One region of the Rhizobium sp. BK529 genome, then DNA from elsewhere that is predicted to be linked to it. Evidence: riboswitches for the same ligand, from Rfam matches in the RefSeq annotation. Region 1 holds a riboswitch; each other region holds the start of a gene.
The links. A riboswitch is a leader RNA that binds a small molecule or an ion and turns the genes downstream of it on or off. The one in region 1 is predicted to bind cobalamin.
Positions count from the first base shown of each region.

Region 2: another riboswitch for cobalamin. It lies ahead of cobU (bifunctional adenosylcobinamide kinase/adenosylcobinamide-phosphate guanylyltransferase); the one in region 1 lies ahead of metE (5-methyltetrahydropteroyltriglutamate--homocysteine S-methyltransferase).
Region 3: another riboswitch for cobalamin. It lies ahead of bluB (5,6-dimethylbenzimidazole synthase); the one in region 1 lies ahead of metE (5-methyltetrahydropteroyltriglutamate--homocysteine S-methyltransferase).

Region 1 covers NZ_JACIAU010000006.1:25,213-35,832, reverse strand. Annotated here, with positions in the region: gene metE (5-methyltetrahydropteroyltriglutamate--homocysteine S-methyltransferase) at 99-2,420, opposite strand; cobalamin riboswitch at 2,521-2,726, opposite strand; gene FHX08_RS27720 (heavy metal translocating P-type ATPase) at 2,767-5,052, opposite strand; gene FHX08_RS27715 (MerR family transcriptional regulator) at 5,124-5,546, shown strand; gene FHX08_RS27710 (TIGR03862 family flavoprotein) at 5,585-6,796, shown strand; gene FHX08_RS27705 (helix-turn-helix domain-containing protein) at 7,012-7,971, shown strand; gene adh (aldehyde dehydrogenase) at 8,140-9,648, shown strand; gene FHX08_RS27695 (DUF779 domain-containing protein) at 9,722-10,117, shown strand; gene FHX08_RS27690 (DJ-1/PfpI family protein) at 10,205-10,620, shown strand, end outside.
Region 2 covers NZ_JACIAU010000001.1:735,605-746,224, reverse strand. Annotated here, with positions in the region: gene cobN (cobaltochelatase subunit CobN) at 1-3,511, opposite strand, end outside; gene cobW (cobalamin biosynthesis protein CobW) at 3,521-4,567, opposite strand; gene cobU (bifunctional adenosylcobinamide kinase/adenosylcobinamide-phosphate guanylyltransferase) at 4,572-5,081, opposite strand; cobalamin riboswitch at 5,426-5,819, opposite strand; gene FHX08_RS03610 (chloride channel protein) at 6,027-7,817, shown strand; gene FHX08_RS03605 (cobyric acid synthase) at 7,814-9,271, opposite strand; gene FHX08_RS03600 (glycine betaine ABC transporter substrate-binding protein) at 9,931-10,620, shown strand, end outside.
Region 3 covers NZ_JACIAU010000001.1:1,340,342-1,350,961, forward strand. Annotated here, with positions in the region: gene FHX08_RS06855 (MFS transporter) at 1-1,212, opposite strand, end outside; cobalamin riboswitch at 1,368-1,559, shown strand; gene bluB (5,6-dimethylbenzimidazole synthase) at 1,601-2,302, shown strand; gene FHX08_RS06865 (MFS transporter) at 2,320-3,864, opposite strand; gene FHX08_RS06870 (LysR substrate-binding domain-containing protein) at 3,990-4,856, shown strand; gene FHX08_RS06875 (DUF2865 domain-containing protein) at 4,880-5,962, opposite strand; gene FHX08_RS06880 (ribonuclease H) at 6,162-6,695, shown strand; gene FHX08_RS06885 (NADP-dependent malic enzyme) at 6,726-9,050, opposite strand; gene FHX08_RS06890 (UDP-2,3-diacylglucosamine diphosphatase) at 9,300-10,112, shown strand; gene FHX08_RS06895 (MFS transporter) at 10,310-10,620, shown strand, end outside.

The DNA.
Region 1 (10,620 bases):
ATAAAGGTCCGATCATGGTTAACAGTGGATTAATCAAGCCATGTCTAATGCCATTTGGGGATTAAGGAGAGCCGAAGTCTTGTCGGCCCTCCGTTTTCCTACCGCCGAATCGGTGCGGCTGCCCGAAGCGCCTTGGCAGCGGCAACCATGTTGACGAGTGCCGGGCGCACCTCATCCCATTTGCGGGTCTTCAGGCCGCAATCGGGATTGATCCAGAGCTGCCCATCCGTCAGCCATTCACGCGCCAGCGTCAAAAGCTCCGTCATCTCGTCGACGTCGGGAACGCGCGGCGAATGGATATCATAGACACCTGGACCGATCTCGTTCGGGTATTTGTAGCTTCGGAAAGCTTCCAGCAATTCCATCTTGGAACGAGAGGTTTCGATGGAAATCACATCCGCATCCATCGCCGCAATGGCATCGATGATCTGGTTGAACTCCGAGTAGCACATATGCGTATGGATCTGCGTTTCGTCGGCAACACCGGACGCGCAGAGGTGGAAGCTTTCGACCGCCCAGCCGAGATAGGCATTCCAGTCCGCCTTGCGCAGCGGCAGGCCTTCACGAAGCGCGGCCTCGTCGATCTGGATCATCGCCGCACCGGCCTTTTCGAGATCGAGCACCTCATCGAGGATCGCCAGCGCAATCTGCCGGCTGACATCCGCACGGGAGAGATCGTCGCGCACGAAGGACCAGTTGAGGATCGTCACTGGACCGGTCAGCATACCCTTGACCGGCTTTTCCGTCAGCGACTGCGCGTAACGCCACCACTCCACGGTCATCGGTTTCGGCCGAGAAACATCGCCGAAGATGATCGGCGGGCGAACATAGCGCGAGCCATAGCTCTGCACCCAGGCATGTTGCGTGAAGGCGAAGCCGGAAAGCTGCTCGCCGAAATACTGCACCATGTCATTGCGTTCGAACTCGCCGTGGACGAGCACGTCGAGGCCTATTTCCTCCTGCCAGCGGATCGCAGCCTTCGTCTCCTTTTTCAGAAAGGCATCATACTCCGTCTCGCTGATGATGCCTTTGTTGAATGCAGAGCGAGATTTGCGCACATCCGACGTCTGCGGGAAGGAGCCGATCGTCGTCGTCGGGAAGAGCGGCAGGCGAAGCTTGCGCTCCTGCAGGCCGGTCCGCTCAGCAAAGGCGCTGGCCCGCCTCGTCATCACCTCGTCGATCGCACCGACCCGCTGCCTGACTTTCCGATCATGCACACGGGGGGATGCAGCACGCGAAACAACGGCCTGCGAGGCCGCCGCGATCACCTCAGAAGCCTTGCTGGCGTCGCCGAGCACTGCAAGTTCGCCAAGCTTCTGGGTGGCGAAAGCGAGCCACGACTTCAGCTCCTCATCCAGTCCGGTTTCCAATTCCAGATCGATCGGCACATGCAGCAGCGAGCAGGATGGCGCAATCTGCAGCCGATCCGCGCCGAAACGCTGAAGGAGCGGCTCGATTATTTTCAGGATCGCGGCCAAGTCCGCCTTCCAGATATTGCGTCCGTCAATGACGCCAAGCGACAGCGTCAGGTCGGCGGGCGCCTTAAGAAAGGCATCGATCTGCTGCGGAGCGCGAACGAGATCGACGTGCAGGCCGGCAACCGGCAATGCAAGCGCCGTCGGCAGGTTGTCGCCGATTTCGCCGAAATAGGTGGCGAGCATGATCTTCAGGTTCGGCACAAGCTCATGCAGCGCGCAGTAGACATGCTGCAGTGCTTCCTGTTCTTCTCTTGAAAGATCGAGCACGAGGCATGGCTCGTCGATCTCCACCCAATCGGCACCTGCAGCACTCAGTTCCGCCAACACCCGCGTATAGACTGGCAACAGGCGTTCCAACAGGCGGATCGGCACAAAACCTTCCTCGGTTCCCTTGGCGAGTTTCAGGAAAGTGACCGGACCGAGAATGACCGGCCGGGTGTGGATACCAAGCGTCTTCGCCTCGATAAAGGCATCGAGCGGCCTGTTCGCCGTCAGCGCGAAGGATTGATCGGGACCAAGTTCCGGCACCATGTAGTGATAGTTCGTGTCGAACCACTTCGTCATTTCCAGCGCTGGCGCGCCATGGCCATGATGGTGCTGATGGCCGCAATCGGCATGCGCCTCATCGCCGGTCGAGCCGCGCGCCATGGCAAAATAGGTATCGAGTGAAACAGGCCCGCCTTTCCAGCCATAGGCCGAAGGAATGGCGCCGACCATGACGGCCGTATCGAGCACATGATCATAAAGCGAGAAGTCATTGGAGGGGATGATCTTGATCCCCCTCTTTTTCTGCAGGGCCCAATTTTCCGCCCGTAGCTGCTTCGCGACGTCGAGAAGCGCACTGGCCTCGGATTTGCCGGCCCAGTAGCTTTCCAGAGCGAATTTCAGTTCGCGGTGCTTTCCGATCCTCGGAAAGCCGAGATTTGCAGTCTTGATGCTCATTTCCTTACCCCGAAGGTTATGGGCAAGGCTGCGGCGGACGCAAAAGCAGACGGACGCGGGGCGCTGTCTCGCAAAAGCGGCGCACCGGGACACCCCGCCCGTGGACGTTATCAATCGCGGCAGGTCTCCTGGCTCGCGGGTCATCAACATCGTCCAGTCTTCCCAGGCGTCTTCCCAGTGACGTCGAAGGACGGTGTCTATCCGCTTACAGTTGCGGGGGCAGCTCCGGTCTTGGCGATGGCCGCACCGAATTCCCTCTTAGCCCCGGATCGGCAGATCCAGAGAACCACGATGCGTCAAGCATGCACGTGCCGTATCCGATCGTCAAGATGATATAAAGAAATCTTTATGTCTTTATCTGAAGCAGACGGAGTGCGTTCATCGTCACCAGCACGGTTGCACCCGTATCCGCAAGAATCGCCGGCCACAGGCCGGTAATGCCGGCAATGGTGGTGATGAGGAACACCGCCTTCAGCCCGAGAGCCATGCTGATGTTCTGCATGATATTGCGCATGGTCCGCTTCGAAAGCTCGATCATGCGCGCCACATCGCCTACACGCCCATGCAGCACCGCTGCATCGGCTGTTTCCAGCGCCACATCGGTAGCGCCGCCCATGGCGATGCCGACATCGGCTGCTGCAAGTGCCGGCGCATCGTTGATGCCGTCACCGACCTTGGCGACGAAGAGCCCTTCCTTCTTTAATTCGCCGACAATGCGCTGCTTGTCCTGCGGCAGCAGCTCGCCACGCCAGTCGATACCAAGATCGCCGGCAACGGCGGCTGCCGTACGCTTGTTGTCGCCGGTCAGCATGATGGCACGCACGCCGGCCGCCTTCAGCGTCACGAGACCACTTTTTGCATCCTCGCGCGGCTCGTCGCGCATGGCGATCAAGCCGCCAGCGACGCCATCGACGAGCAACACCGAAACACTCTTGCCCACGCCGTTCAGCGCAGCGACCTGCTCGTCCTGCTCAGCATTCAGCGCCCCACGCTCGCGCGCTGCCGGCGGCGACAAAAGATCAAGCACCTCGCCACCCACCTTCCCGGTCATCCCCTTGCCGGGCAGCGCTTCGACTTCGAAAGCCGGCGGCACAGGCACGCCATCGGCCTTGGCGCGATTGAGGATGGCAAGCGCCAGCGGGTGGCTGGAGCCCTGTTCCAGGACCGCGGCGCGCGATAATACCTGCGCCTCCGAGCGACCATAGGCAATGATATCGGTCACCTGCGGCTTGCCTTCGGTCAGCGTGCCCGTCTTGTCGAAGGCGACAGCCGTCACCTTGCCGAGCGATTCCAGAACCGCCCCACCCTTCATCAGCAACCCGCGACGCGCGCCCGCCGAAAGCGAAGCGGCAATCGCCGCCGGAGTGGAGATAACAAGAGCACAAGGGCAGCCGATCAGCAGGATCGCAAGGCCCTTATAGATCCATTCGCCCCATGCCGCTCCCATCAGCAGCGGCGGCAGGACCGCGACCAGAGCCGCTACAACGACGACACCCGGCGTATAATAGCGCGAGAACCGGTCGATGAAGCGCTCGGTCGGCGCCTTCGATTCCTGGGCTTCCTCGACCAGCTTGACGACGCGGGCAATCGTATTGTCCTCGGCAGCGGCGGTGACGCGAACACGCAATGCTGCATCGCCATTGACCGTGCCGGCAAAAACGGTCTCGCCTGCACCCTTGCGCACCGGCGTGCTTTCGCCCGTCACCGGAGCCTCGTCGATAGCGCTTTCACCGGAGAGAATTGTGCCGTCGGCAGAAATCCGGTCTCCCGGCCGTACAAGAATGACGGAGCCGACCGCGAGCGTCTCCGCCGGCACCTCCTTCATCTCGCCGCCGGTTTCAAGCAGCGCATTCTTCGGCACCAGCGTCGTCAGCGACTGAATGCTGGCGCGCGCCTTGCCGGCAGCGACGCCCTCCAGCAATTCGCCGACAAGGAACAGGAAGACAACAGTGGCTGCTTCTTCCCCGGCATTGATGATGACGGCGCCGACAGCGGCAATAGTCATCAGCATTTCGATGGAAAAGGGTATCCCGGCAAGTGCTGCCATGATCGCACGCCGCGTAATCGGAACTAGCCCGACCAGCATGGCTGCGATGAAAGCATAGGAAGCGATCGCGGGCACCAGATGGCCGACAGCATAGGCTATAACGAGCGCCAGGCCGGAGAAGATCGTCAGCCGGCCCTTCTTGCTCTGCCACCATGGACCGGTCATTGGCCCGTGATCATGACCGTGCAGTCCCGCGACTTCCTCCGCACCGTGCAAATGCCCGTGATCGGAACGATCATGACCGGCATGATCGTGATCATGGCCCTCATGGGAGTGATCATGATGTTCATGTCCGGCATGGTCATGATCGTGATCATGATGCGCGTGATCGTGATTCTCCTTTGGTTCCTGAGCGGGCGCCTTGCCCATGAGCGGAGCGACGGAATATCCGAGGCCGGTCACCTTCCTCTCAATCGCCTTGAGATCGCTGCTGCCGTTGTGGTGCACCGTCATCGTGCCCGCCGTCACCGAAACAGAGACATCCTCGACGCCATCCATACGCCTTACGACCGTATCGATTTTCGTTGCGCAGGCAGCGCAATCCATGCCCCCGAGCCTGTACCGCGCCTGTGATGCTTCACTCATGATCTAAATCCTTGCTTGTAGGCTGCATCCTTCCTACATCCTCTAGCGACTAGAGGTACAAGAGGAAAATCATGAAAAAGATCACCATTGGTGAAGCCGCCCGTCAGAGCGGCGTCAAGGTGCCGACGATCCGCTATTATGAAGGTATTGGCCTCCTATCCGCGCCAAATCGCAGCGAGGGCAACCAGCGCTCGTACGAACCATCAGACCTCAATCGCCTCGCCTTCATCCGCCACGCCCGCGAGCTCGGTTTCGAGATCGATGCGATCCGCACCTTGCTTCAGCTGCAGGACGATCCGCACCAGTCCTGCGCCTCCGCCGACGCCATCGCCAAGGCGCGCCTGATCGAAGTCGAACAGCGTATCCGCAGTCTGAATGCGCTCAAGGCGGAACTCGAACAGATGGTGGAGGGGTGCGGCCATGGCCGAGTCGATCAGTGCCGGGTCATCGAGGTGCTCGCCGACCACGGCAAGTGCGTGCATCCGCATCACTGAGACTTGCGCCGGATCATCGGCCACGCCAAGAAGGCGCAATGAAGCAGAAAACAATCGCGATCATCGGCGGCGGTCCCGCAGGTTTGTCGGCCGCCGAAATATTATCGGAGAGCGGTCATGCCGTCGCCGTCTATGACGCGATGCCGACCTTCGCCCGGAAGTTCCTGCTCGCCGGCAAGTCGGGTCTCAACATCACCCATTCGGAAGACTACGACCGTTTCGCCACCCGCTTCGGCGACGCCAATGTCAGTCTCCGGCAAGCCCTCAACGCCTTCACCCCGGCCGATATCCGCGCGTGGGCAGCCGGCCTCGGCACGGAAACCTTCGTCGGCTCCTCCGGCAGAGTCTTCCCCAAGGTCATGAAAGCCTCGCCGCTTCTGCGCGCCTGGCTTTCCCGGCTGGAGCAACACGGCGTCAGCTTCTTCACCCGCCATCGCTGGATCGGCTTTGTTGAGGGCGGGCATAGTTTCGAAACGATCGGCGGACGCAAGACGATCTCCTGCGATGCCACGCTGCTTGCGCTTGGCGGCGCAAGCTACCCTCGCCTTGGCTCCGATGCGGCCTGGCTGCCGCTGCTTACCGAACGTGGTATTAAAATCGCTCCATTCCAGCCAGCCAATTGTGGCTTCGACGTCGACTGGAGCGATCCCTTCCGTGAGCGTTTTGCCGGCGAACCGCTGAAATCCGTCACGGCAACCTCCTCCGCGGGCACATTTCCCGGCGAATTCGTCATCACCAGGCACGGCATCGAGGGCAGCCTCGTCTATGCGCATGCAGCCGCTCTGCGCGATCAACTACGTGGCGAAGGCAAGGCGCCTTTGACGCTCGACCTCGCCCCCGGCCGCACGCTCGAACGTCTTTCCCGCGATCTTGCCCGCCAGGATGCGAAATCGAGCTTCTCTAACCGTCTGCGCAAAGGCGCAGGCCTCGACGGCGTGAAAGCTGCGCTCCTGCGCGAACTGACGCTGGAGACCGATCGCAACGACCCGCAGAAGCTCGCCGCCGCCATCAAGGCTCTGCCGATTCCGCTTCTGCGTCCGCGTCCGATCGCCGAGGCCATCTCGTCTGCCGGCGGCATCGCCTGGAGCGACATCGACGAACACTACATGCTAAAACATCTGCCCGGCGTCTTTGCAGCCGGAGAGATGCTGAATTGGGAAGCGCCGACAGGCGGTTATCTGCTCACAGCCTGTTTCGCCACGGGCCGTGCCGCGGCAAAAGGCATCGAAAGTTGGCTCAGCCGAAAATGAAGGCAGCCGGCGATTATTTCCGGCTTTCGGTTTTCACTTTTGCCTACGGTCATATTATCGCGATCACGACGTGTGAACCGCAGTGTTTAACTGTCTCAGATATGCGACACCCATCATCAGGCAAATTCAATCCATACAATCCGCAGTCCCGCCGGCTGATTGCAAAGCCGCCGCGTTTACATCAGAATATGCGCAAGTTCCGTGGGAGGAGCCTTATGCACGAACAATCCGCACATGCGGAGCATGTCTATACGTGCGCCCAGCAAAACTCTGCTGCGGCCAGTTCGCCGATCGTGGCTTCGTGGCGCCGATGCATGACCATGTATCAGCTTGCGCCGGAAGAAAAACGCGCACCTCTGCGTCTCACGGAGCAGGAATTCCGCCTTGCGCGGGAACAATCAGAACAATTGATGGCGGATGCTCGCGAGGAACTCGACCGTCTCTTCATGACCGTCGGCAAGGCCGGCTGCTGCCTGCTTTTAACGGATCGTAACGGCATCGCGCTGGAGCGCCGCGGCGCTGTCGGCAATGATAAGGAATTCCAGGATCTCGGTCTCTGGACAGGCTCGGTCTGGACTGAAGCCAGCATCGGCACGAACGGCATCGGCACGGCCCTCGCCGATGAGCGTTCCGTTGCCGTCTTCCGCGACCAACACTTCTTCTGCTCCAATATCAAGCTGAGCTGCACCACCGCGCCGATCCGCGATCACCGCGGGCTTCTTGCCGCCGCCCTCGACATTTCCACCTGCCGCGATGATGTCAACGAGATGACGCTCACCATTCTCTCGCAGGCCGTACGGGATGCAGCGATGCGCATCGAGCTCAATCTGTTCCGTTCTGCGTTTGCCGGCGCCCGCTTCGTCATGGTCCCGGCCGGCGCCAATTCCGCCAACGCCCTGCTGGCCGTTGACCGGCACGATCTCATCCTCGGCGCCACGCGCGCCGCCCGTCTCGCCCTCAAGTTGGATGACATACGCATCGCCGCCGGGCTTCCTGCCTCCGATGCGCTGCAGGAAGGCCGCGTCTCGCAGGAAGAGGAAATGGCCGAGGCGGAAAGGGCTGCTCTCCTGCGAGCGCTGTCCCGCACCCATGGCAATGTCTCTCAGGCCGCCACAGCCCTCGGCATCAGCCGTGCCACGCTTCACCGGAAGATGAAGAAGCTCGACCTGCACTGAGACAGGGCGAGAGGTTCGATCACGATTTCATGGTGGTGCCGAAACCTGTCGCAAGTCTGCGACACTGTGCACTGCGGTATTGGCTAGCGACCCTGTTGCCCCGGGTAAAAGCGGCACAGATTTCTCCCACTGGTTCGATCCGGAACCTGTTCATCAAGGGAGGATGACATGCTTCATCAAAAAATCGTCGAGTCGCCGTTCAAACTGAAATACGGCAACTATATCGGTGGCGAGTGGCGCGAGCCGATCGGCGGCAAATATTTCGACAACGTCACGCCCGTCACTGGCGGCAAGCTCTGCGAAATCCCGCGCTCCGATGAAAAAGACATCAATGCCGCGCTCGATGCCGCCCATGCCGCGAAGGAAAAATGGGGCCGGACGTCCACCACCGAGCGCTCCAACATCCTTATGAAGATCGCCCAGCGTATGGAAGACAAGCTGGAGCTTCTGGCCCAGGCCGAAACCTGGGACAATGGCAAGCCGATCCGCGAAACCATGGCAGCCGACATTCCGCTCGCCATCGACCACTTCCGCTATTTCGCTTCCTGCATCCGTGCCCAGGAAGGCACGATCGGCGAAATCGATCATGATACGGTCGCCTACCACTTCCATGAGCCACTCGGCGTCGTCGGGCAGATCATTCCCTGGAACTTCCCGATTCTGATGGCCGCCTGGAAGCTTGCGCCGGCCCTGGCCGCCGGCAACTGCGTCGTCATCAAGCCAGCCGAACAGACTCCCGCCTCCCTGCTTCTCTGGGCAGAAATCGTTGGCGACCTGCTTCCGCCCGGCGTGCTCAATATCGTCAACGGTTTTGGTCTCGAAGCCGGCAAGCCACTCGCCTCCAGCCCGCGCATCGCCAAGATCGCCTTCACCGGCGAGACCACGACAGGCCGCCTCATCATGCAATATGCCAGCCAGAACCTCATTCCGGTCACACTGGAACTCGGTGGCAAGTCGCCCAACATCTTCTTTGCCGATGTGGCAGCCGAAGGCGATGATTTCTTCGACAAGGCGCTCGAAGGTTTCGCCATGTTCGCGCTGAACCAGGGCGAGGTCTGCACCTGCCCGAGCCGCGCTCTCATCCAGGAATCAATCTATGACCGCTTCATGGAACGGGCCGTCAAACGGGTCGAAGCCATCAAGCAGGGCAACCCTCTCGACCCGGCAACGATGATCGGCGCCCAGGCCTCGACCGAGCAGATGGAGAAGATCCTCGCCTACCTCGATATCGGCAAGCAGGAAGGCGCACAGGTGCTTGCCGGCGGCTCACGCAACGATCTCGGCGGCGAATTGTCTGACGGCTATTACGTCAAACCGACCATCTTCAAGGGCCACAACAAGATGCGCGTATTCCAGGAAGAGATATTCGGGCCGGTCGTCTCGGTCACCACCTTCAAGGATGAGAAGGAAGCGCTCGAGATCGCCAATGATACGCTTTACGGCCTCGGCGCCGGTATCTGGACACGCGATGCCAACCGCGCCTATCGCTTCGGCCGGGAAATCCAGGCCGGCCGCGTCTGGACCAATTGCTACCACGCCTATCCGGCCCATGCGGCCTTCGGCGGCTACAAGCAGTCCGGCATTGGTCGCGAAACACACAAGATGATGCTCGACCACTACCAGCAGACCAAGAACATGCTGGTCAGCTATAGCCCGAAGAAGCTCGGCTTCTTCTGAGAGCCATCCAATTGTTCTACTATCAAGTCTCCTCCCTTCGTGGGGAGGAGACATTGTCTTGGAGGAGGCAATCATGGAACAGACGGCCAATGGCGAACCACGTGTGCTCGCCACCGATGCAGCGCTCGACCTCATCAGGGAAATCCAGCAGGATTATCCCAAAATCCTCTTCCATCAGTCCGGCGGCTGCTGCGACGGCTCTTCACCCATGTGTTATCCGACGGACGATTTCATCGTCGGCGATCAGGATGTGAAGCTCGGCGAGATCGGCGGCGTGCCAGTCTATATCAGCGCCAGCCAGTTCGAGGCCTGGAAACACACGCAGCTCATCATCGATGTCGTGCCCGGCCGCGGCGGCATGTTCTCGCTCGATAATGGCCGTGAGAAGCGCTTCCTCACCCGTTCGCGCATGTTCGGCGGCGGCGAGGCCTGCGCGATTCCCGATGTCAGGGCACGCGAGACGACCTGATTAGGAAGCCCCGTGTAGTATTCCTATATTACCCGCGGCCGCGATCCTTTGTTAAAGTCCATCTGTTGGTTTTTACGGGAGGAAGACATGCCAGCGAGCAAGATCCTGATGATCACAGGCGATTTCACTGAAGATTACGAGACCATGGTGCCGTTCCAGACGCTGCTTGCCTGCGGCTATACGGTCCATGCCGTCTGCCCCGGCAAGACTGCCGGCCAGACGGTCGCCACCGCCATCCATGATTTCGAGGGCGACCAAACCTATTCGGAAAAGCGCGGTCATAACTTCGCGCTGAACGCCACGTTCGAAAGCGTGCGCGCCGAAGATTACGATGCGCTCGTCATCCCCGGTGGCCGCGCACCGGAATATCTTCGCCTCAACCCCGATGTCATCAAGACTGTCAGGCATTTCTTTGATGCCAACAAGCCGGTTGCCGCGATCTGCCACGGGGCCCAGCTTCTGGCCGCCGCCGACGTTCTCAAGGGCCGCACCTGCTCGGCCTA
Region 2 (10,620 bases), on a different contig from region 1:
CTTCCTCGCCCGCACCATAGGCATAACTGCCCCAGACGAGATAGGCTTCGGCAAGATCAGCCCGCCGCTCCCATCCCTTCTCGTCGATCAGCGCCTGCAGACCCGCACCATAGGCACCGGGCTTGGAACCGAAGATACGATAACCCGCCCGCTTCGCCGCCGCCTTCTCATCGAGCCCGGCCTCGGCAAGCCGCGCCGCCTCGCCACGCATGCGCCCGGCTATCGGATTGTCGGCCGCATCCTCATCCAAGGCGCCAACAGCGCGGATCGCCTTGTCGAATAGGGCGATCTGCTCGGGAAAAGCGTCACGGAAAAAGCCGGAAATACGCAATGTCACGTCCACTCGCGGCCGCCGCAGCATAGCCGGTGGGATGATCTCGTAGCCCGTGACGCGCCGCGAAGCCATGTCCCACACAGGTTTGACGCCGATCAGCGCCAGCGCCTGGGCGATGTCGTCGCCGCCAGTGCGCATGTTGGAGGTTCCCCAGGCCGTCAGCCCGAATGAGACGGGCCATTCGCCGTGATCCTGTGCGTAACGGCGGATCAGCAGTTCCGCGGATTTCCGGCCGAGCTCGTAGGCCGCCGGCGTCGGCACCGCGCGGCTGTCCACGGAGTAGAAATTTCGCCCCGTCGGCAAGACATCGGGCCGCCCGCGCGTCGGCGCCCCCGATGGACCGGGCGGCACAAAACGGCCATCGAGGCCACGCAGCAGGCTGGCGATTTCGGCCGGGCCGCAGGCAAGGATGGAGGGCTTGAGGCGGCCTTCGATTTCATCGAGCACGCATCTGGTTCGGGACCAGAGGGTTGGGCAGGCGAGTTCACCGGAAACCAGTTTTGCTGCGAGCAGCTCGATGCGCTCTACCGTGTCGCCGTTCGTGCGCCAGGGGGCATCAATGATATCTGCGAGGATAGCCGGGCGTGGGCCAATCCAGGGGGCAGCCATGTCGCAATTGAGAGGGTCAAAAGAAGACCCCTCCCCAACCCCTCCCCACAGGTGGGAGGGGCTTGCTGGGCGCACCGTTGCGCCGTCGGCTTTGATCTCGGCGACGGCCGTAAGCTCAACGGTAAGTCCCTCCCCCTTGTGGGGAGGGGTTGGGGAGGGTTTTTTCAACACATCCCCCGCAATCGCCCGCTGCAAACTCGCATCCCCACCCTCGCCAAGCCCGCGCGGCACGCGGGCCAGCGCCACGGTGAGATCCGTCAACAACCGCCCCTCTGGCGACACTCCGAATACATGCAGCCCATCACGGATCTGCATTTCCTTGAGATCGCAAAGATAGGCATCAAGCTTCTTCAGCGCCTCGCCTTCGGCCTCGCCCTGGGCAATCCCCGCATCCCGATCCAGCCCGATATCGGTAACAAGCTCCAGGATCTGCCGGGACAGCAATCGGATGCGCCTGGGATCGCCGCCGGAAGCCTCGTAATATTCATCGACCAGCGCCTCCAGATCCTTGAGCGGCCCATAGCTTTCGGCCCGCGTCAGCGGCGGCGTCAAATGATCGATGATGACGGCAGCGGTACGGCGCTTGGCCTGCGTGCCCTCGCCCGGATCGTTGACAATGAAGGGATAAAGATGCGGCAACGGCCCTAGAATGGCCTCCGGATAGCAGGCTTCCGACAGTGCCAGCGCCTTGCCCGGCAGCCATTCCAGATTGCCATGCTTGCCCATGTGAATGACGGCATCGGCACTGAACTCCCGGCGGAGAAAAGCGTAGAAGGCGAAATAGCCGTGCGGCGGCACGAGATCGGGCGAGTGATAGCTTTCCTTGGGATCGATATTATAGCCCCGCGCCGGCTGGATACCGACGAGCAAGCCGCCGAACCGGGCAAAGGACAGCGCGAAACTGCCCTCGCGCACATAAGGATCGGCCTCGGGATCGCCCCAGCGGGCCGTCACCTCATCCTGAATCTTAACGGGAAGAGAGGCGAAGAAGCGCTTGTATCGACTCAAGGAAAGCGTCTCGCGCACCACCTTGCCTTCGAAACCGGAATTGGTCGGCCCCGCCATCAGATGCCGCATCAGGTGATCGCCATCGGCGGGAATATCGGCGACCGAATAACCGGCCTTCTCCATCGCCCGCATCACCTCGATCGTCCCGGCGGGCGTATCGAGCCCGACGCCATTGCCGAGCCGTCCGTCACGATTCGGGTAATTTGCTATGACGAGCGCGATGCGGCGCTCCGCTGTCACTTTCCGCCGCAGCCGTGCCCAGTTGGCGGCAAGTGCGGCCACGTATGTCATGCGCCCGGCATCCGGTTCGCTGGAAACAATATTGGTTTCAACCGCAGCATCGTAACGCGCCGCCGCCTTGAAAGAGACGGCGCGCGATAGCACGCGGCCATCCACCTCCGGCAGCGCGACATTCATGCCGAGATCGCGGGCCGAGAGCCCTTGGGACGAGGCAGCCCACGCATCTCGCGACGAAGCGGAAAAGATCGCCTGCAGCACGATGGCGTCATTCGCCTCCAGCACGGTCGGTTCGCGATCGGCGCCGGGTGCGGAAACGGCAAAGCCTGTCGTGTTGATGACGATATCTGGCTTGAGTTCGGCGAAGATGGATTCGAGGATGCCTTTGGAGACCGGGTCCTTGAGGCTGTAGGCGAAGACCGGCAGCGGGCGCAGGCCTTGCGCCTGCAAGGCTTCGATTAGGGCTTCGACAGGGCGGGTTTCGCCGCTTTGGACAAGGGCACGATAGAAAGCGATGGCGACGACTGGGGGTTCAAACCCCTCCTCCGCTACCATACCCCCCTCTGCCCTGCCGGACATCTCCCCCACAAGGGGGGAGATCGAATCGTGGAGGGCTTCTCCCCAAACAACCGACGTAGGGCGATGGTCCTGCCGCTTGCCGATCTCCCCCCTTGTGGGGGAGATGTCCGGCAGGACAGAGGGGGGTGCCACGCTTTCACTGGCTACGGAATAAACGCCCGAAACAAGCCGCCGCCACTCCTCAACTCCGACAAGCCCCCGCCCCGGCCACCATATTCCGGCTTTCATCAGCGGCGCGGCCGGTGCGGGCTTCTCCGCTCCCGAGAGCATCGCTGCCGCATAGGCCAGAAAGCCCCGCGCATTGGCGTCCCCGCCCTCGATCAGGTATCTCCAGAGCGCGTTGAGATCGTCGAGCGCCACATTGGAAAACGGTGTCAAGCCCGCATCCGGCTTGGCATCGCCCGGCAGCACCGCAATCAGCGCCCCATTGCGTGCCGCAACCGCATGCAGTGCCTCCAGCGCATAGTGAAAATAGCTCGCCCCGCCGAGCGCCCGCACGATGATCAGCTTCGCATGCCGCGCGGTCCGCTCCGCATAGGTGTCGACCGACATTGGATGCTTCAGGCTCATCAGGCTCGCAAGCCGGAGCGTAAGCCCCGTCGCTCCGCCGGCATGAGCCGCGGCAATCGACGCGAGTTCGGTGTCGGCAGCCGACAGGAACAGGATGTCGCCCGGCGACTGGCCGAGGTCGATCGCCTCTTCCCCGTCGCTGATCGTTCCCTGCTGGGCGAGAAGCAGATGCATTCGATGTCCTCAGATGAGCGCCTCGATCGCCTTGCGCATCGCGTCCTGATCCATCTCGTGCAGACCGATGACGACGAGGCGCGTGTTGCGCGCTTCGCCCGGGGCCCAGGCGCGGTCGAAATACTGGTCGATGCGGGCACCCACGGCCTGCAGCTGCAGGCGCATGGGCTTGCCCGAAACGTCGATGAAGCCTTTCAAGCGCAGCACGTCGTGTTCGGCAATGATACCCTTCAGCTTCTCGACGAAACCGGCGGTATCCGAGACAGCGCCAAGCTCGATGACGAAACTGTCGAATTCATCGTGGTCGTGCGGCTCGCCATCCTCATGCTCCAGCTCGTGATGGGATTTGCGGTTGACGATATCCTCTTCCGTGCCGATACCGAGGCCGAGCAGCACGCTTGCCGGCACCTCGCCGTTCCTGGCTTCGATCATCACGGGCTTGCGGGCAATGCGCGAGGCGACTTCGCTCTTCACGCGGCCGAGGCCGTCGGCGTCGATGAGATCGGTCTTGTTGAGCACGATCAGATCGGCACAGGTCAGCTGATCCTCGAAGAGCTCCTCGATCGGGCTTTCGTGATCGAGCGATTCATCCTCGACACGGCGCGCATCGACGGCATCGTGATCGTCGGCAAAACGGCCGGCGGCAACAGCCGCGCTATCGACCACCGTGATGACGCCGTCGACGGTGACTTCGCTTCTGATATCCGGCCAGTTGAAGGCGGCGACCAGCGGCTGCGGCAAAGCGAGGCCCGACGTTTCGATGACGATATGGTCGGGGCGTTGGTCGCGCTCCAGAAGCTTGGTCATGGTCGGAATGAAATCGTCGGCGACCGTGCAGCAGATGCAGCCATTGGTGAGCTCGATAATGTCGTCCTCGGTGCAGTTCTCCGCGCCGCAGCCCTTCAGCACGTCGCCATCGACGCCGAGATCGCCGAACTCATTGATGATGAGCGCGATCTTCTTGCCGCCGGCATTGGTGAGCAGGTTGCGGATCATGGTCGTCTTGCCGGCGCCGAGAAAGCCGGTGATGACGGTTGCGGGAATCTTCTGCTGCATGGAACTAACCCTTCATTTTCAGCGGCAGACCCGCTGCGATAAAATAAACATCTGTGGCCGAAGCCGCGATCATCTGGTGCAATCGGCCGGCATGGTCGCGAAACTCCCGCGCCATGCGATTGTCAGGCACGATGCCGAGCCCGACTTCATTGGAAACGATGACGAGCTGTGCCCTTGCCGTGGGAAGAAATGCGGCAAGCGCGGCAGACTGGGCGGCGATATCGCGCCCGTCCATCATCAGATTGGTAAGCCATAAAGTCAGGCAATCGACGAGGATTGCCCTGCCCTCTGCATCGATGGCCGCAAGGCGCTCGGCGAGATCGAGCGGCTCTTCATGCGTAGTCCAGGACGGGCCGCGATCGGCCTTGTGCTTGATGATGCGTGCCTGCATCTCTTCGTCCCAGGCGCGACCGGTGGCAATGTAATGGCGCTCGAGGCCACCTGTGGTGATGAGGTTTTCGGCGAAACGGGATTTGCCGGAGCGTGCGCCGCCGAGGATGAAGGTGACGGTCATAACGACACCGACCGTTGAGGATGGGCACGGCCTTCCCCACACCCCTCATTCCTGTGCTTGTCACAGGAATCCAGCCTGCCCAAGTCCTTGGGCGGGAGAGACTCATTCTGCGATAGCGCTGATTCATTCACGGCGCAGACGCGCGGTGGCTGTATTCCTGCAAGCACAGGAACGAGGGGGGAGAAAACAACACGTCCCGAGGTCCCCTCATCCGGCCCTTCGGGCCACCTTCTACCCGCGGGGGAGAAGGGGAAACCCATGCGCACCACACGACGCAGTGCCGAACCATATCCTTCAGCCAAGACAACCTCCGTGCTGGCAGCGGGCAAATGCCCAATTTGGGCTTGATGCCCGGCACAGATGGCAGGTCTCCTGGCTCGCAGTTATCGGCCGCGACCGGGGCGACCTGATGCGGTCGCCCCTGATCGTGCCAGCGGATCTGCCTCGCCTTCCCGGCTGCGTCTCGTGAAAAGGCGGACGATTCGTAGAAATAGAGGCGTCCTGCCTCGGCTGATCACGATGCATTTCCAGTGGCTTTTCCGGCACTTGCCCGCTCTGCCCGCCTGCACCACGCAGGCTGTCAGCTTAACGGCCCAAATGCCGGCCGGAAGACCCTGACTGCTCTACAGTCGCGGGGTCGGCTGTGATGAAGGCGCCCGGCTTGGGTCCGCCCCGTCACATTCCCTTTTCATCCGGAAGGCGTAAGGCCGATCCGGAACCATCCATTATGTGGTTTCATGGTTAGGCGCGTGCAACCCCCATGTCAATTGCCGTGCAACGAGCCAAAGCCGTTCATCTCGACTTACACTACCAAGATTATCGTGTTTATTCAAAAACTTACGTCATAAAAACTTTACTGCTCGGCCGGTATTTTGCCGCAATTGGCAAGCATGCGGATGCCGCCCGTCACCTTGACCGTTCCTCCTGCCGCCTAGTTCTCCTATGATGCTCTCCCGAATGGATATCCGCCGCTTCCGGCCCCTCACCACCATTTTCGATTTGGGGCGTCTGCGTGCCCTCGTAAGACAAAGCGAAATGGGCTTGGTCTTTGCTGGCGCGCTGGTTGGCATCGCTGCAGGACTGGCGGTCAGCGCCATGAGTTTTATCTCCGAGGAGATGCACAAGCTGATCTTCGGGATCGCGACCGAGACCCGGCTCAGCGCTTCGCAGATCGACAATCAGTTTCTGCTGATGACGGCGCCTTTCGCAGGCGGCATCCTGCTTGGCCTCTTGATCTTCATTCTCGCCAAGTGGCGCAAGAAGCCGATGGTCGACCCGATCGAGGCCAATGCGCTGCATGGCGGCCGCTTGTCGCTGACCGACAGCATCCTCGTGGCCGTCCAGAACGTCGTCTCCAACGGCTTCGGCGCCTCCGTCGGTCTCGAAGCCGGCTATACGCAGCTTGCCGCCGGCATCGCCTCGAAATTCGGACTGAAGCTGCAGCTTCGCCGAGCGGATCTTCGCATTCTCGTCGGCTGCGGTGCGGCCGGCGCCATCGCCGCCGCCTTCAATGCGCCCCTGACCGGCGCCTTCTACGCGTTCGAACTCATCATCGGCACCTATGCCATCGTCTCGCTGACGCCGGTCGTCGTCGCAGCCCTCGTCGCCACGCTGGTTGCCCGCCTGCTGGCCGGCAGCGATTTCGTCATCGATGTCGGCAGTTTCGGCGCTGTCCAGCCGGCCGATTACGTGCCGGCGATCGCCCTTGGCGCCTTCTGCGCCGGCATTGGTATCCTCCTCATGCAGGGCGTCGCCTTCGTCGAGGAACTGGCGCGCAAGAGCTCCGTCCCGCTGCCCTTCCGCCCGGCGCTTGGTGGCATCGTCGTCGGCCTGCTGGCGCTGATTTCACCGCAGGTTCTGGCCGCCGGCCATGGCGCGCTGCATCTGAACCTCGCTAATGAAGTGACGATCCCCGCGCTCGTCGGCCTGTTCCTTTTGAAATCGATCGCGTCCGCCGTCTCGATCGGCTCCGGCTTCAGAGGCGGCCTCTTCTTCGCCTCGCTCTTCATGGGCGCCCTGCTCGGCAAGCTCTTTGCTTATTCGGCCCCCTATTTCGCCGATGCGACGCTGACGCCGGTCATCTACGCTGTCGTCGGCATGAGCTCGCTCGCCGTTGCCGTCATCGGGGGACCGCTGACCATGACCTTCCTGGCGCTGGAGATCACCGGCGACTTTCCGATCACCGCCTTGGTGCTCGCGGCTGTGATCACGTCATCGCTCGTGGTGCGCACCACATTCGGCTACTCCTTCGCCACATGGCGCTTCCACCTGCGGGGTGAGAGCATTCGCAGCGCCCATGATGTCGGCTGGATCAGAAACCTGACCGTCGACAAGCTGATGCGCGCCGATGTGAAGACGGCCAAAAAAAGCATGACGCTCGACGACTTCAAGGCGGCCTACCCGATCGGGTCGACGCAGCGCGTCATCCTCGTTGACGACAGCGACAAATATGCGGGTCTCGTGCTCGTCCCGGAAATCTACGCCAATCCCACCAGTTCGCAGGACGAAGCCCAGAACCTTGCTGATTTCATCCGCTACAAAAACGACTTCCTGCAGCCGCAGATGAATGCCAAGCAAGCGGCCGCGATTTTCGACAAGACCGAAAGCGAAGCGCTCGCAGTCGTCAACAATCTGATCGAGCGCAAGGTGATCGGCCAGCTCAGCGAAAGCCACACGCTGCGTCGCTACAGCGAAGAGCTCGACCGCCGCCGCCGCGAAGTTTCGGGGGAAATCTAGTCGCCGAGGAGGCCGGCAAGAAAACGCTCATCGAGGGCGTGTTCCAGCTCGCCAGCAACCTCGTCCAGTGCCTGATCGACGCTTTGGCGATAATTCGCCCGCTCCCCCGAAAGCCCGAAGCTTTCCAGAAGCCTGGCCCGATAGGCATCCGAACCGAACAGCCCGTGCAGATAGGTGCCCATGATACGCCCGTCCGCCGAAACCGCCCCATCAGGCAGGCCATCGACAATAACCGCCGGGCGCTCGCAATCCGTGCCTCGTGTGATGCCGAGGTGGATCTGATAACCCGAGAGCGGCACCTCATACTGGCAAGAGCGTGCGCTGCTGTTACGCACGGTCTTTTCCGGCGCCATCTCTGTATCGACATCGAGCAGGCCAAGCCCTTCGATATCAGTTACCGCCCCTTCGATGCCTAGCGGATCGCGCACCCTTTGGCCGAGCATCTGGTAGCCGCCGCAAATGCCGATCACCCGGCCGCCGCGCCTGACATGCGCGGCAAGGTCACGATCCCATCCCTGCGCCCTGAGATCACTGAGATCCGATATCGTCGATTTCGAGCCTGGCAGGATGATGAGCCCGGCATCGCCTGGCAGCCGCTCGCCTGATCGCACGAAGACGAGTTCGATATCAGGCTCGGTGCGCAACGGATCGAGATCGTCGAAGTTGGCAATGCGGGGCAGAACAGGCACGGCGATCTTCAGCGCGCCAGCTGGTCCTTTTGCAAGCCGCTCCAACACAACGGAATCCTCAGCCGGCAGCCGCCCAGCCGCCTTCAGCCAGGGCACGACGCCGAAGCAGGGCCAGCCGGTAAACGCCCTGATCGACGCGATCCCGTCGTCGAACAGGCTCACATCGCCGCGGAACTTGTTGATGATATAGCCTGATATCATCCGCCGGTCCTCTTCCGTCAGGATCGCATGGGTGCCGACGAGCGAAGCGATCACCCCGCCGCGGTCGATATCCCCCACGAGTACGACCGGCACGTTCACGCGCGTCGCAAAGCCCATATTGGCGATATCGCCGGCCCGGAGATTGATCTCGGCCGGCGATCCCGCCCCTTCGACGATGACGAGGTCGGCATCTTCCGACACCCTGGCGAAACTCTCCAGCACGGAAGAGAGGAGCTGCGGCTTCAGCCGCTGATAATCGCGCCCCTTCGCCTGCCCGAAGACTCTGCCCTGCACGATGATCTGGCTGCCATTCTCCGACTGCGGTTTCAGCAGCACCGGGTTCATATGCACCGAGGAAGGTGTCCGCGCGGCCAGCGACTGCAGCCACTGCGCCCGGCCGATCTCGCCGCCGTCGTCGGAAACTGCCGCGTTGTTCGACATGTTCTGCGGCTTGAAGGGGCGCACTTTCAGCCCGCGATTGGCAGCCAGCCGGCAAAGGCCCGCCACCAACACCGTCTTGCCGACATCCGAGCCGGTTCCCTGCAGCATGATGGCTCTGGTCATTGAGGTCTATCCGTGAAGCGTTTCCCGCAGGCCTACAATGAGCGTTGCGGACCGGTCAACAGAGAGCCAGAAATGCGAAAACCGCGATCAGGCCATAAGCCCAACGCGGTTTGCCATAAAACGCTGACGCCCTCACCATTACGCGATGAAGCTCGCTTTCTCCGGGACGCTCTACCTGATCCGGAGAAGCAGCGGTTGTCCCCCGCCGCGTCACAAGTGATAACGGCACATTCTTACTGGATGGTTATTGAACGCCCGCCTTAACGCGAATTTCGACCTTTTTTGCACTTTTTCTAATTTCTCTCATTTGAAACCGCTTTCAGCTCATCCCGAGGGGCGCATCTGCCTCCGTCGCGTATAGGGTCGCACCGCCATGGATGCCGGCATAAATTCTTCGGATTCAATAATTTAGTGACTGAGGGAAGACAGAAAAGGGAGTTGATTTCTTATCGTAAATCCTTAGGCTTGCTCATAATCAACCATCGATAGAAATGGCCAGCGACGAGCCGCCGGAAAACCAGACGAACGGCGCCGCAGACAGGAAGGCCCGCCGAGCATGTTCCGGCCGGGCGATGGGCACCTGAAGCGGCGGAGAGATTTGTCGGCTAATTGCCCCCGGTGCATGCACGTTCGATCCTATAAAATTTCGGGGACTTATAATGAAGACATTTTTCACGTCGCTCATCCTTGCCGTCTGTCTTTATGCGGGAACTGGTGAGGCGCAGGCTGCCGAATGCGGCAAGGTCTCGATTGCCGAAATGAGATGGGGCTCCGCGGGCATTGCCGCGAGCTTCGACAAGTTCATCCTCGAGAAAGGCTACGGCTGCTCGGTCTCGATCGTCGACGGTGACACGCTGCCGACTTTCGCCTCCATGAATGGCACGGGCACCCCCGATATCGCCTCGGAATTCTGGACAAAGGCCGTCCAGCCGCAGCTCGATACCGCCATCAAGGAGGGCCGGCTGGTAGAGGGCGCCGAAATCCTTGCCGACGGGGCGATCGAAGGCTGGTACATTCCCAAATTCATCGCCGATGCCAATCCCGATATCGGCTCGGTACAAGATGCACTGAAGCATCCGGAACTTTTTCCCGATATCGACGATCCCTCACACGCCGTCGTCCATAATTGTCCGGGATCCTGGGCCTGCGAGATCTCGACCCGCAACCTCTTCAAGGCACTCAATGCCGGCAAGCTGGGGTTTGCGCTGGTCGACAGCCGCACCCCCGACGATTTTAACGATTCAATTGCCCGCGCCTTCGACAACAAGGTTGGCTGGCTCGGCTATTACTGGTCGCCAACAGCAGTCATCGGCAAGTATGACTTGAAGAAACTCGGTTTCGGCGTGCCG
Region 3 (10,620 bases), on a different contig from region 1:
GATTTCCAGGATCGTGCCGGCGACTGCAACGCCCATGGCCATGGAGATGCGCTGCGCTACCGCATTGATGGCGGTTGCCTGGCTGCTGTCGGCATCATCCACATCGCCGAAGGCCATGGCGTTGACGCCTGAGAAGGCCATGGAGCGCAAGAGACCGCCGACGAGGAGACAGCCCATGATGACGGGGAGCGGCGTTTCGGCGGTGAAAAAGCCGTTCACGCCAAGGAAGATTGCGGCCAGGAAGGTCGTTAGCGCGATGACGTTGCGGAAGCCAAAGGCGTTGTAGGTGCGCATGGCTGCGAATTTCGAGCCCATCGAGCCGAGCGCGCTGATGAAGGTGATCGAGCCCGATTGCAGCGGCGTCAGGCCGAAGCCGAGCTGCAGCATCAACGGCATGAGGAAGGGCAACGCACCGAGGCCCATGCGGAAATTCGAGGCACCGAGGATCGAGGCCCTGAACATCGGATAACGGAACATCTTGGGGTCGAGCAGCGGATGCCGCGTGCGCCTGGCATGGATGAAATAGAGGATACCGGAGACGATGCCGACGGCGACGGTAATATAGCCGTAGACCACGGGAACGGCCGGCAGGCTGATGACCGAGACGCCAAAGACGAAGCCGGCAAAACCTATCCCTGAGAGGAAGAAACCTCGAAAATCCATCGGCTTCGGGCTGCGCGGCTCGATCGCCGGGAGGAAGCGGGTGACAAGGATGATGCCGATAATGCCGATCGGCACATTGATCCAGAAGATCCAGTGCCAGCTCAAATAGGTCGTCAGGAAGCCGCCGATCGGCGGGCCCATGATCGGGCCGATCAGCGCCGGAATCGTCAGCCATGCCATGGCATTCACCAGCTGGTGACGTGGCGTGCCGCGCACCAGCAGCAGGCGCCCGACCGGCGTCATCATCGAGCCACCGGCACCCTGTATGAGGCGGGAAACGACGAAGGCGGCGATCGAATTGGAAAAGGCGCAGGCGACGGAGCCGACCATGAAAACGAAGATGGCCAGGCGGAAGATGTTGCGCGCGCCGAAGCGATCCGACATCCAGCCGCTGACCGGAATGAAGATGGCAAGCGCCACGAGGTAGCTCGTTACCGCAAGCTTCAGCGCGATCGGCGAGGTGCCGATATCGGCAGCAATCGCCGGCAGGCTGGTGGCAATCACGGTCGAATCCATCTGTTCCATGAACAGGGCGACCGCAAGGATCATCGGCGTTAGACGGGACAAAGGCCAACCGGGATGCAAGGAGACAGGATTCGGCGCGCCAGCGGCGTCGATTGGATTTGATTTTCGTTCTAGGCCAGCATTTTCAACCTGTCCACGAAATGAATGTCGCATGCCGCTTGCTGCCGTGGCGTTTCCGCGCCATAGATCGCCCGTCAGGTGCCCGCTTTCACAAGCGGGAGAATCGGGAATCCGGTGCGAGACCGGAACGTGCCCAACGCTGTAAGGCCGACGCCCGCCGCCCAACGACGCCACTGGCCGCAAGGCCGGGAAGGCTGCGGCGAAGCGAATGACGCCAAGTCAGAAGACCGGCCTGACAAGATAGACCCAACCCGCGCGGACGGCGGGCGGTTGCGTTGTTGGGGATTTGACGATGCGACCCATTGATGATGCCGTTTGTCCGGCATCCAGTTTTTCTGCGGCCGAACGCGAGGCTGTCTATCACGCTATCATGACGCGGCGCGATGTGCGCAGCCAGTTCCTGCCCGATCCCTTGCCGGATGATCTCGTCACGCGATTGCTGACGGCAGCCCACCACGCGCCCTCGGTCGGCTTCATGCAGCCGTGGAATTTCATCCTGGTGAAAAACGCCGAGGTCCGGGCGCGGGTGCGCGATGCCTTCGCGAAGGCCAATGAGGAGGCGGCCTTGATGTTTACCGGCAAGCGACAGCAGGCATATCGCTCGTTGAAGCTCGAAGGCATCGTCGAGGCACCGCTCGGCATCTGCGTCACCTGCGATCCCACGCGCGGCGGCAGCGTGGTGCTAGGGCGCACGCATAATCCGCGGATGGACAGCTATTCCACCGTCTGCGCTATCCAGAACCTGTGGCTTGCGGCCCGTGCCGAAGGCGTCGGCATCGGCTGGGTCAGCATATTCAGGGAGGGCGATCTGAAGGCGATCCTCGGCATTCCCGATCATATCGAAGTCGTGGCTTGGCTCTGCGCCGGCTTCGTCGACCGGCTCTATGACCAGCCGGAACTGGCGGTCAAAGGCTGGCGGCAGCGGGTGGCGCTGGAAGAGCTGGTTTATCACGACGGCTGGGGGCAGGTGCAAAGCGAGGCCGCGCCGGTTTGAGCCGGCGCGGGTATGTGTCATTCGGCGGGCTGGGTACTGCAATCCCTGGCGCAGGCGGGTGCCTTCCGATGGCCAAAAGTAAGGAAACTCACAACAGCGAGAAGCCAGACGCCGATCGCTCCATAGAGCATGACGCCGCCAAAGCCCGCGACCAGCGCATCATGGACCGTCTCGGCCGGAATATCGGGCAGGGCGGCGATGTTGCCGGCGGATATCCGTTCGGCAAGCAGGCGCAGCTCGCCGGCACCCATCGAGTTTGGCAAGGCATTCTTCAGATTGGAGAGCACGCCGCTGTAGAGGATGAAGCCCATGACGGCGATGTTGATGGCGAGCGAGATCATCCGGGCGCTCATGTCGATGCCGGAGGCCATGCCTGCGCGGTCGCTGGAAACCGCACCGGTCGTCGTGTTGGTGACCGGAGTGTTGGTGAAGCCAAGCCCGATGCCGGCAAAGAGAGCACCGGGCAGCATCGTCAGCCAGCTTGGCGCGGCGGCAGCACTGCCTGACTTCATCAGCAGGAAGCCGAGCCCGATAGTAAAGAGGCCGCCAGGAATGATGATGCCAGGTCGGTAGCGCAGCATCAGCCGTTCGGCCAGCGGCGGCACGACCAGCGTCGGCAGCGTATAGGCCAACAATGCGATGCCGGCGGCCATACTGCCGTAACCGAGGCCGGCTTCATACCAGATCGGCAGGTAGATCATGAAGGGCCAGAAGCTGATGTTCATGGCAGCCGACCCGATGATCGCGCCCGAGAAGGCGCGGATGCGGAAGACCGAGGCATCGAACATCGGCCGCGGGTTCAGCCGCTCGGCAATGATGAAGGCAATGAGACTTGCTGCGGAGAGGGCGATGATGCCGAGTGCGGCGGGACTGGCGAAGCCCAGAGCCGGTCCTTGGGTGATGAAGAAGGCAAGACAGAAGACAGACAGCGAAAGGGTGGCAATGCCGACAATATCGAGCCGGCCTGCGCCGGGATCGCGCGATTCCTCAATGCCTGGCAGAGCGAGCGCTATGGTTACGGCAGCCAGCACCGCATGGATGAGGAACACCCATTGCCACCCAGCGGCCGCCACAATGGCAACACCGATGATCGGACCGAAGCCGAGGCCGAGGCCGAAGATGATGCCCCACCAGCCGAAGGCTATGCTGCGAGCGCGGCCCTCCTGGAATTGATGGGACAGGACGGCTACCTGGCAGATCAGCATCACGCCACCGCTCATGCCTTGCAGAAAGCGGGCGGCAATCAGCAGAGAGGCATTCTGTGCGAGACCGGCAACGAGCGAGGTGAGGCCGAAGGCGGCAATACCGATCAGGAAGACGCGCTTGCGGCCGTAACGATCGGCGATGGTGCCCGCCGCCATCAGCACCGTGGTGACGGCGATTGTGTAGGCATTCATGATCCATTGTAGGCTGCTGAAATCGGCATGCAGCACCTTTTCCAGTGTCGGCAGGATCGCCGGTACGCTCGATATTTCGAGACCGAACATGAGGGAGGACAGACAGGCGGCTATCAGGGCAACGATGCCACGTGTGCGAGAGGATAGAAGAGAAACAGGACGCATGCTTTGGCCTTTCGACGTTGAGGCGGAAAAGGGTGACATGCCCTTCCGCCCGTTTGCGTCAGCATAGGCGGGACTTGATCATTACAGAATTGGATGATTAAGTATTTCAGTCATAACAAATCTGGATGACTGGCTTCACCATGCTCGATGTCGATTCCGTTCAGGCCTTTGTGGCCATTGCCGATAACAGGAGCTTCACCCGAGCCGCCACCGCGCTCGACAGCACGCAAGGCGCAATCAGCGTCAAGCTGAAGCGGCTCGAGGAGCGGCTTGGCCACCGCCTGATCGAGCGCACGCCGCGGCTGGTGCGGCTCTCGGCGCAGGGCGCAGTGTTTCTCGACGCTGCAAGGGAATTCCTCGCTGCCCATGACCGGGCCGTCGCAGCCCTTTCCTCGTCGCGCCGTCGTTTCAGGCTGGGCATAGCGGCCCACGTCGCCGGCCCGGAAGTGCCGACGCTGCTTGCACGCCTCAATGCGCATGATCCGGGGCTGACGATCGAGGTGCGGCTCGACAATTCATGCGCGCTGCTCGACGCTTTCGATCGCGGAGATCTGGATGCGGCGATCATTCGCCGGGAAGAGGATCGGCGCGACGGCGAGGTTCTGGCGCCGGAGCATTTCAGCTGGTTTGCCACGCCGCAATTCGAATACCGCCGAGGCGAACCGCTGCGGCTTGCGGCGCTTTCGCCCGATTGCAAGGTGCGGGATATCTGCACCCGCGCGCTCGATGCCGCCGGCATCCCCTGGATCGAGGTCTTCCTTGGCGGCGGCTCTTCGGCTGTGACCGCCGCCGTGTCTGCAGGGCTTGCCGTCTCGACCTTCTCCCATCGCCTGGCGCCTGTCGGCACGGTGGATGTCGGCGAGCGCTTCGGCCTCCCACCGCTGCCATCTTCGGAAGTCGTGCTGCATTCGACGCTGACGGATGCGAAATCGCGCGCGGCGCTGCGCACGCTGGCGGCAGCCTTCCGCGAACATCATCGCTCGTCGACCTGAAGAAAAGCGCGTTTTGGTGTCGACTATGGCTGCTGTTGGGGCTGCGGACCGGATACCGCTGGATTGGCGAGGTCGATCTTACCCTGATCGCCAGCAAGGAATTGCGGGCCGACTTGCCGGACCCTGGTTGCAGGATCGTAGGGGCGGTCGGGCACCTGTGCCTGTGGAGCGGGCGGGGCGCCTGCGCTCTTCGGCGCTTGCGTCTGGATCGTGGTGATCGAGCCCTTCGGCTCGGTCACCGGTGCAGAAACTGACTGGCTCTTGCGAATCTCGTCGTAATAGGCCGTCAGATTGCAGGAGCAGGCAGATTTTTCGCCGGGTGCGCGGGTCTTGTAGGCGAAGGCGTTTTTCATCGCGCTATAGGGTGCGCCGGTTGCCGCCGAGATCATGTTTGCGGCATCGCCGCTCGAAATGTCACGATAATAAAGCTCCGTCTCCACGCCGGGGCACATCTTTGAGCAGGTTGCGGCATCGCGGCCGAAATCGACCGAGGTCGCATTGTTGCTGATCGGGAAGAAGCCGCCGTCGCAGGTGCGCACGCAAATGGTGCTGACCGGAGAAAGCATTTCTGCGCGCGGCAAGCCGTACCGCTCGCCGCCGCCAAGCGGGATGAAGGTATCGCCGCGCATGGCCTGTTCCTCGATGGAGGGAGCAGGCGCATAGGCATCACCCTGTACGGGTTCGCTAAAGCTGTCGCTGTTGCAGCCATTATCCTCAAGGGCGGCCAAAAGGCCTTCGCGGGCCGGATCGGCACCGGAGTCGCGCAGCTCGTTGCGGCGGTCCTGCAGGTAGCGGATATTGTCCACCATCTTGGCTTCGGATTGTTCGAGCTCGCTGCAGAAGCCGGCATTCTCGCCACCGACCACAACCATGCTGCCGGAGGTGCAGCCATATCGGCGCAGGTCGCTGCGTACCTTGCGCAGTTCGAGATTCTGTTCGGCAAGCGCACCTGCATATTGGCGCATCTCAGCCCCATTACCATTGCCGATCGATTGCGGCAGGTCGGCAAGGCGCCCGCGCAGATCCTCGCAGATCGCATTGGTCTCAGCGGCTGCAGGAGCCGCGAATGCCAGAAAGAAGACGAGATACAGGTTTCGGCGCTTCACGACGTCGTTCCGGAATGAGAAAAGGCATCCATTGGCGAATTGCGGCTTCAGTTCGCCGAGCACTATCCTAGCGTATTTCCCTTAATAACCCCGGAGTCATTCCTATCGCATTTTCGCGATGTTATCCAGCAAGTCTGATGCTTCCACTTCCATCTCTTGCGCAGTTACGCGGGAGCTCCTTAATAGATAACCGCCTGACATGACAAGTTTTTCTGACAACATCCCACTTCCTGAAACGACATCGGAAATGCCGCAAACCCGGGACGGCCTTCACGTTTTCGTGGACGGTTGTTTCGAGCCGCGTTCCTGGCACGGTGGCTGGGCCTTCGTCGCGTATCGCGATGGCGTGGAAATCGCTTCGGGTTTCGGCGGCGCTGAGAATTCTGCCAATAACGCGATGGAACTAACCGCGGTGCTGAAGGCAGCAATCTGGATCAACTGCACGGCAGCGGGCGAGGCAGCAGTTATATGGTCCGATTCAGTCTACGCTGTCGAAGGCAGCAATCACTGGCGCCCGATCTGGAAGAACAATGGCTGGAAGAAGAGCAACCCTGGCGGCAATGCCAGAAACCGGGTGGTCGCCGATGCCGAACTCTGGCAAGCCGTCGATATCGAGCTATTACAAAATCCGCAGATCAGCATTGCCTGGTGCAAGGGCCATTCCGGCGTCGCCGGCAACGAACGCGCCGATGAACTGTCGGATCAGGGACGCCGATCGCTACGGCGTGCCTGATCCAATGGATGCGAACGCTCTGCAGGCGGCTTAGGCCGGCTGTGAAGCTTCTACGACAGCCAGAGCTGCCATATTGACCACACCGCGCGAGGTAACGGACGGCGCCAGAATATGTGCCGGCAGTGCCGCGCCGAGCAAGATCGGGCCAACATGCAGCCCATCTGTCATCGACTTCACCACGCCGAGCGTAATATTGGCGGCATCGAGGTTCGGGAAGACCAGCAGGTTGGCTTCACCATCCAGCGTGGTGTGCGGCATGACGCGGCGGCGCAGATCCTCGGAGATCGCGCTCTCGCCGTGCATTTCGCCATCGACTTCGAGATCAGGCGCCGTCTCGCGCACCAACTGCAGCGCATGGCGCATCTTTGTGGCGCTTTCGGATTCGCGTGAGCCGAAATTCGAATGCGAGACGAGGGCCGCACGCGGGGTGATGCCGAAGCGCTTGATTTCCTCCGCTGCCAGAACTGTCGCCTCGGCGATCTCTTCCGCCGTCGGGTTGAAAGTCACGTAGGTATCGGTGAAGAAGGTGGCACCGCGCTGCGAGATCATCAGGCTGAGTGCTGAGAAATCACGTACATTGGGACGCTTGCCGATGATCTGGCGTACATCGCGGAGATGCTTTTCATAGCGCCCTTCGAGGCCGCATATCAATGCGTCAGCTTCGCCACGCTTCAGCGCCAAGGCCCCGATGACCGTCGTATTGGTGCGCACGATGGTGCGGGCGGCTTCCGGGATGACGCCGCGGCGGCCGACCAGCGAAAAATAAAGATCGACATATTCGCGGAAGCGCGGATCGTCCTCGGGATTGATGACATCGAAATCCGAAAGCGGGCGGATGCGCAAGCCGTAGCGCTTCAGGCGGGTCTCGATGACCTGCGGACGGCCGATGATGATCGGCTCGGCAATGCCTTCCTCGAGCAGCACCTGGGCGGCGCGCAGCACACGCTCGTCTTCACCTTCGGAGAAGATCACGCGTTTACGCTCGGCCACCTTGGCCGCCGTGAAGATTGGCTTCATCACGAAGCCGGAGCGGAAAACGAAGCGATTCAGCTGGTCGAGATAAGCGTCGAAATCGGCAATCGGGCGACGCGCCACGCCACTTTCGGCCGCAGCCCTGGCGACGGCAGGTGCGATGCGCAGGATCAGGCGCGGATCGAAGGGCGAGGGGATGAGATAATCGGGACCAAAAACCGGTGTCTCGCCGGAATAGGCGCGGGCGGCAACGTCGGACGGCTCCTCGCGGGCGAGCGCTGCGATGGCGCGCACAGCCGCCATCTTCATTTCCTCGTTGATCGTCTCGGCACCACAGTCCAGCGCGCCCCTGAAAATATAGGGGAAGCAGAGGACGTTGTTGACCTGGTTCGGAAAATCGGAACGGCCGGTGCAGATCATCGCATCCGGGCGCGCGGCGCGGGCGAGATCCGGCATAATTTCGGGCGTCGGGTTGGCGAGCGCCATGATGAGCGGCTTTTCAGCCATCTGCGCCAGGAGTTCCGGCTTCAAGACGCCAGCGGCGGAAAGGCCGAGGAAAACATCGGCTCCGCCGATATTTTCGGCGAGCGTGCGCGTGACGCTCTTCTGGGCGTAAATGGCCTTCCATTCGTCCATCAGTTCGACGCGGCCTTCATAGACGAGGCCCTCGAGATCGTGAACCCAGATGTTTTCGCGCTTGGCGCCGAGCGTCACCAGAAGGTTGAGGCAGGCGAGCGCCGCAGCGCCGGCGCCCGAGGCGACGATCTTGACCTCGTCGATCTTCTTGCCGGCCAGTTCGAGACCGTTGAGGATTGCAGCAGCGACGATGATGGCGGTGCCATGCTGGTCGTCATGGAAGACCGGGATCTTCATCTTCTCGCGCAGCTGCTTCTCGATGCGGAAGCATTCCGGCGCCTTGATGTCTTCGAGATTGATGCCGCCGAAGGTCGGCTCCAACGAAGCGACGGTGGCGACCATCTGGTCGACGTCGGTGGCATCCACTTCGATGTCGAAGACGTCGATATTGGCGAATTTCTTAAAGAGAACAGCCTTGCCTTCCATGACGGGTTTGGAGGCAAGCGGGCCGATATTGCCGAGACCGAGCACGGCCGTGCCGTTGGAGATCACGGCGACGAGGTTGGCGCGAGATGTATAATCGGCCGCAGTTTCAGGATTGTCGCGGATGGCGAGGCAGGGGGCGGCGACGCCGGGGGAATAGGCAAGCGCCAGATCGCGCTGGTTGCCGAGCGGCTTGGTCGCCTGGATTTCCAGCTTGCCGGGGCGCGGATAGCGGTGGAAGAAAAGAGCCTGATCGTCGAGGCTTCCGCCGGCCAGATCCTTTTCCGTCTTGGCCTTTTCCTGGGATTTATCCTGGTGATCCATAGCCGCTTCCAATCGTCCTTCGAAGTCTTTTGAAGACTCCTCCATACATCAATCGACCGGCCTGGACAGTACGGAAATGGCCGCAGTGGAACTTTTTGATCACATGGTAACGGCGAGCTGACATTGGCTGTTGGATCGAGCGGTCTTGCAGGGCTTTCCTGCCCTTTGTCATCTTCCTGATACACGAGTCTGATTTTGGAAAGCCAGACGAAGAACGATGGGACACGAGCGGAAAGGCTTGTGACAGACATGATGGAACCCCGGCGCTTCCGCACCCTCTTCATTTCCGATGTGCATCTGGGCTCGAAGGCCGCCAAGGCGGATTTCTTGCTCGATTTTCTCAGATATCACGAGGCGGAGACGATCTACCTCGTCGGCGATATCGTCGATGGCTGGCGCCTCAAGCGCAGCTGGTACTGGCCGCAGGTCTGCAACGATGTGGTCCAGAAGCTGCTGCGCAAGGCACGCAAGGGTACCCGCGTCGTCTATATTCCCGGCAATCACGACGAATTCCTGCGCGCCTTTCCCGGCACGCATTTCGGCGGCATCGAAGTCGTCGACCGCATCGTCCACCATGGCGCAGACGGCAAGAAGTACCTGATCCTGCATGGCGACGAATTCGACGTCGTCGTGCGTAACGCGCGTCTGCTCGCCTATCTCGGCGACTGGGCCTATGACATGGCGATCCGCATCAATATCGTGCTCGCTGCCGTGCGGCGCCGTCTCGGCATGCCCTACTGGTCTTTCTCAGCCTGGGCCAAGCTGCAGGTAAAACATGCCGTCAACTTCATCGGCGAGTTCCAGCGCGTGGTTGCCGAGGAAGCGCGCAAGAGCGGTGCCGACGGTGTCATCTGCGGCCATATCCATCACGCCGTGATCGAGGATATGGAAGGCATCCGCTACATCAACACCGGTGACTGGGTGGAAAGCTGCACGGCCATCGTCGAACATGAAGACGGCACGTTCGAACTCATCACCTGGCGTGCGCTGACCAGCAACGTGCCGGCACCAACCTCCCTGGAATTGCTTGAAGAGGGCGATCTCGCCCCGCAGGCTGCCTGAATATTGCGCGCGTACCGTGCCGGCAGGCTTGCTGCCGGGACACCAGGAATTTAGCCCGTTGCCCTCAGGCGACAGGCCCTATTTATTTTTTAAATCGTTTTGGTTTATTTTTTGAATCGTTTCGATCGGGCCATTTCTCGCCATAGTCGTGTCTGATTGGATGTGTTAGGCAACGCAGAGTTTCCTTCAGGTCCATCATGATTCCCGCACAAAATCCCTTAACGGGTGAAGGAGCGCCGCCGCGCTTCCGGCTGCTCAGCGCGCTTTGCTACAGCGCGCCGCTGCTGGTCAACGGTATCGTCCTGCCCTTCTTCCCCGTCTGGCTTTCGACTCACCAGTTCAACGATCATCAGATTGGCACCATCCTCGCCGTGCCGATGGTGGTGCGCGTTCTGGTGGCGCCGATCGTGGCGGTTTTTGCCGACCGGATGCAGGAGCGGGCGCATGTGCTCCTGTGGTCGGGCATCCTGTCGCTAGTGACGGCGATCGCGCTCTACTGGACGACGAA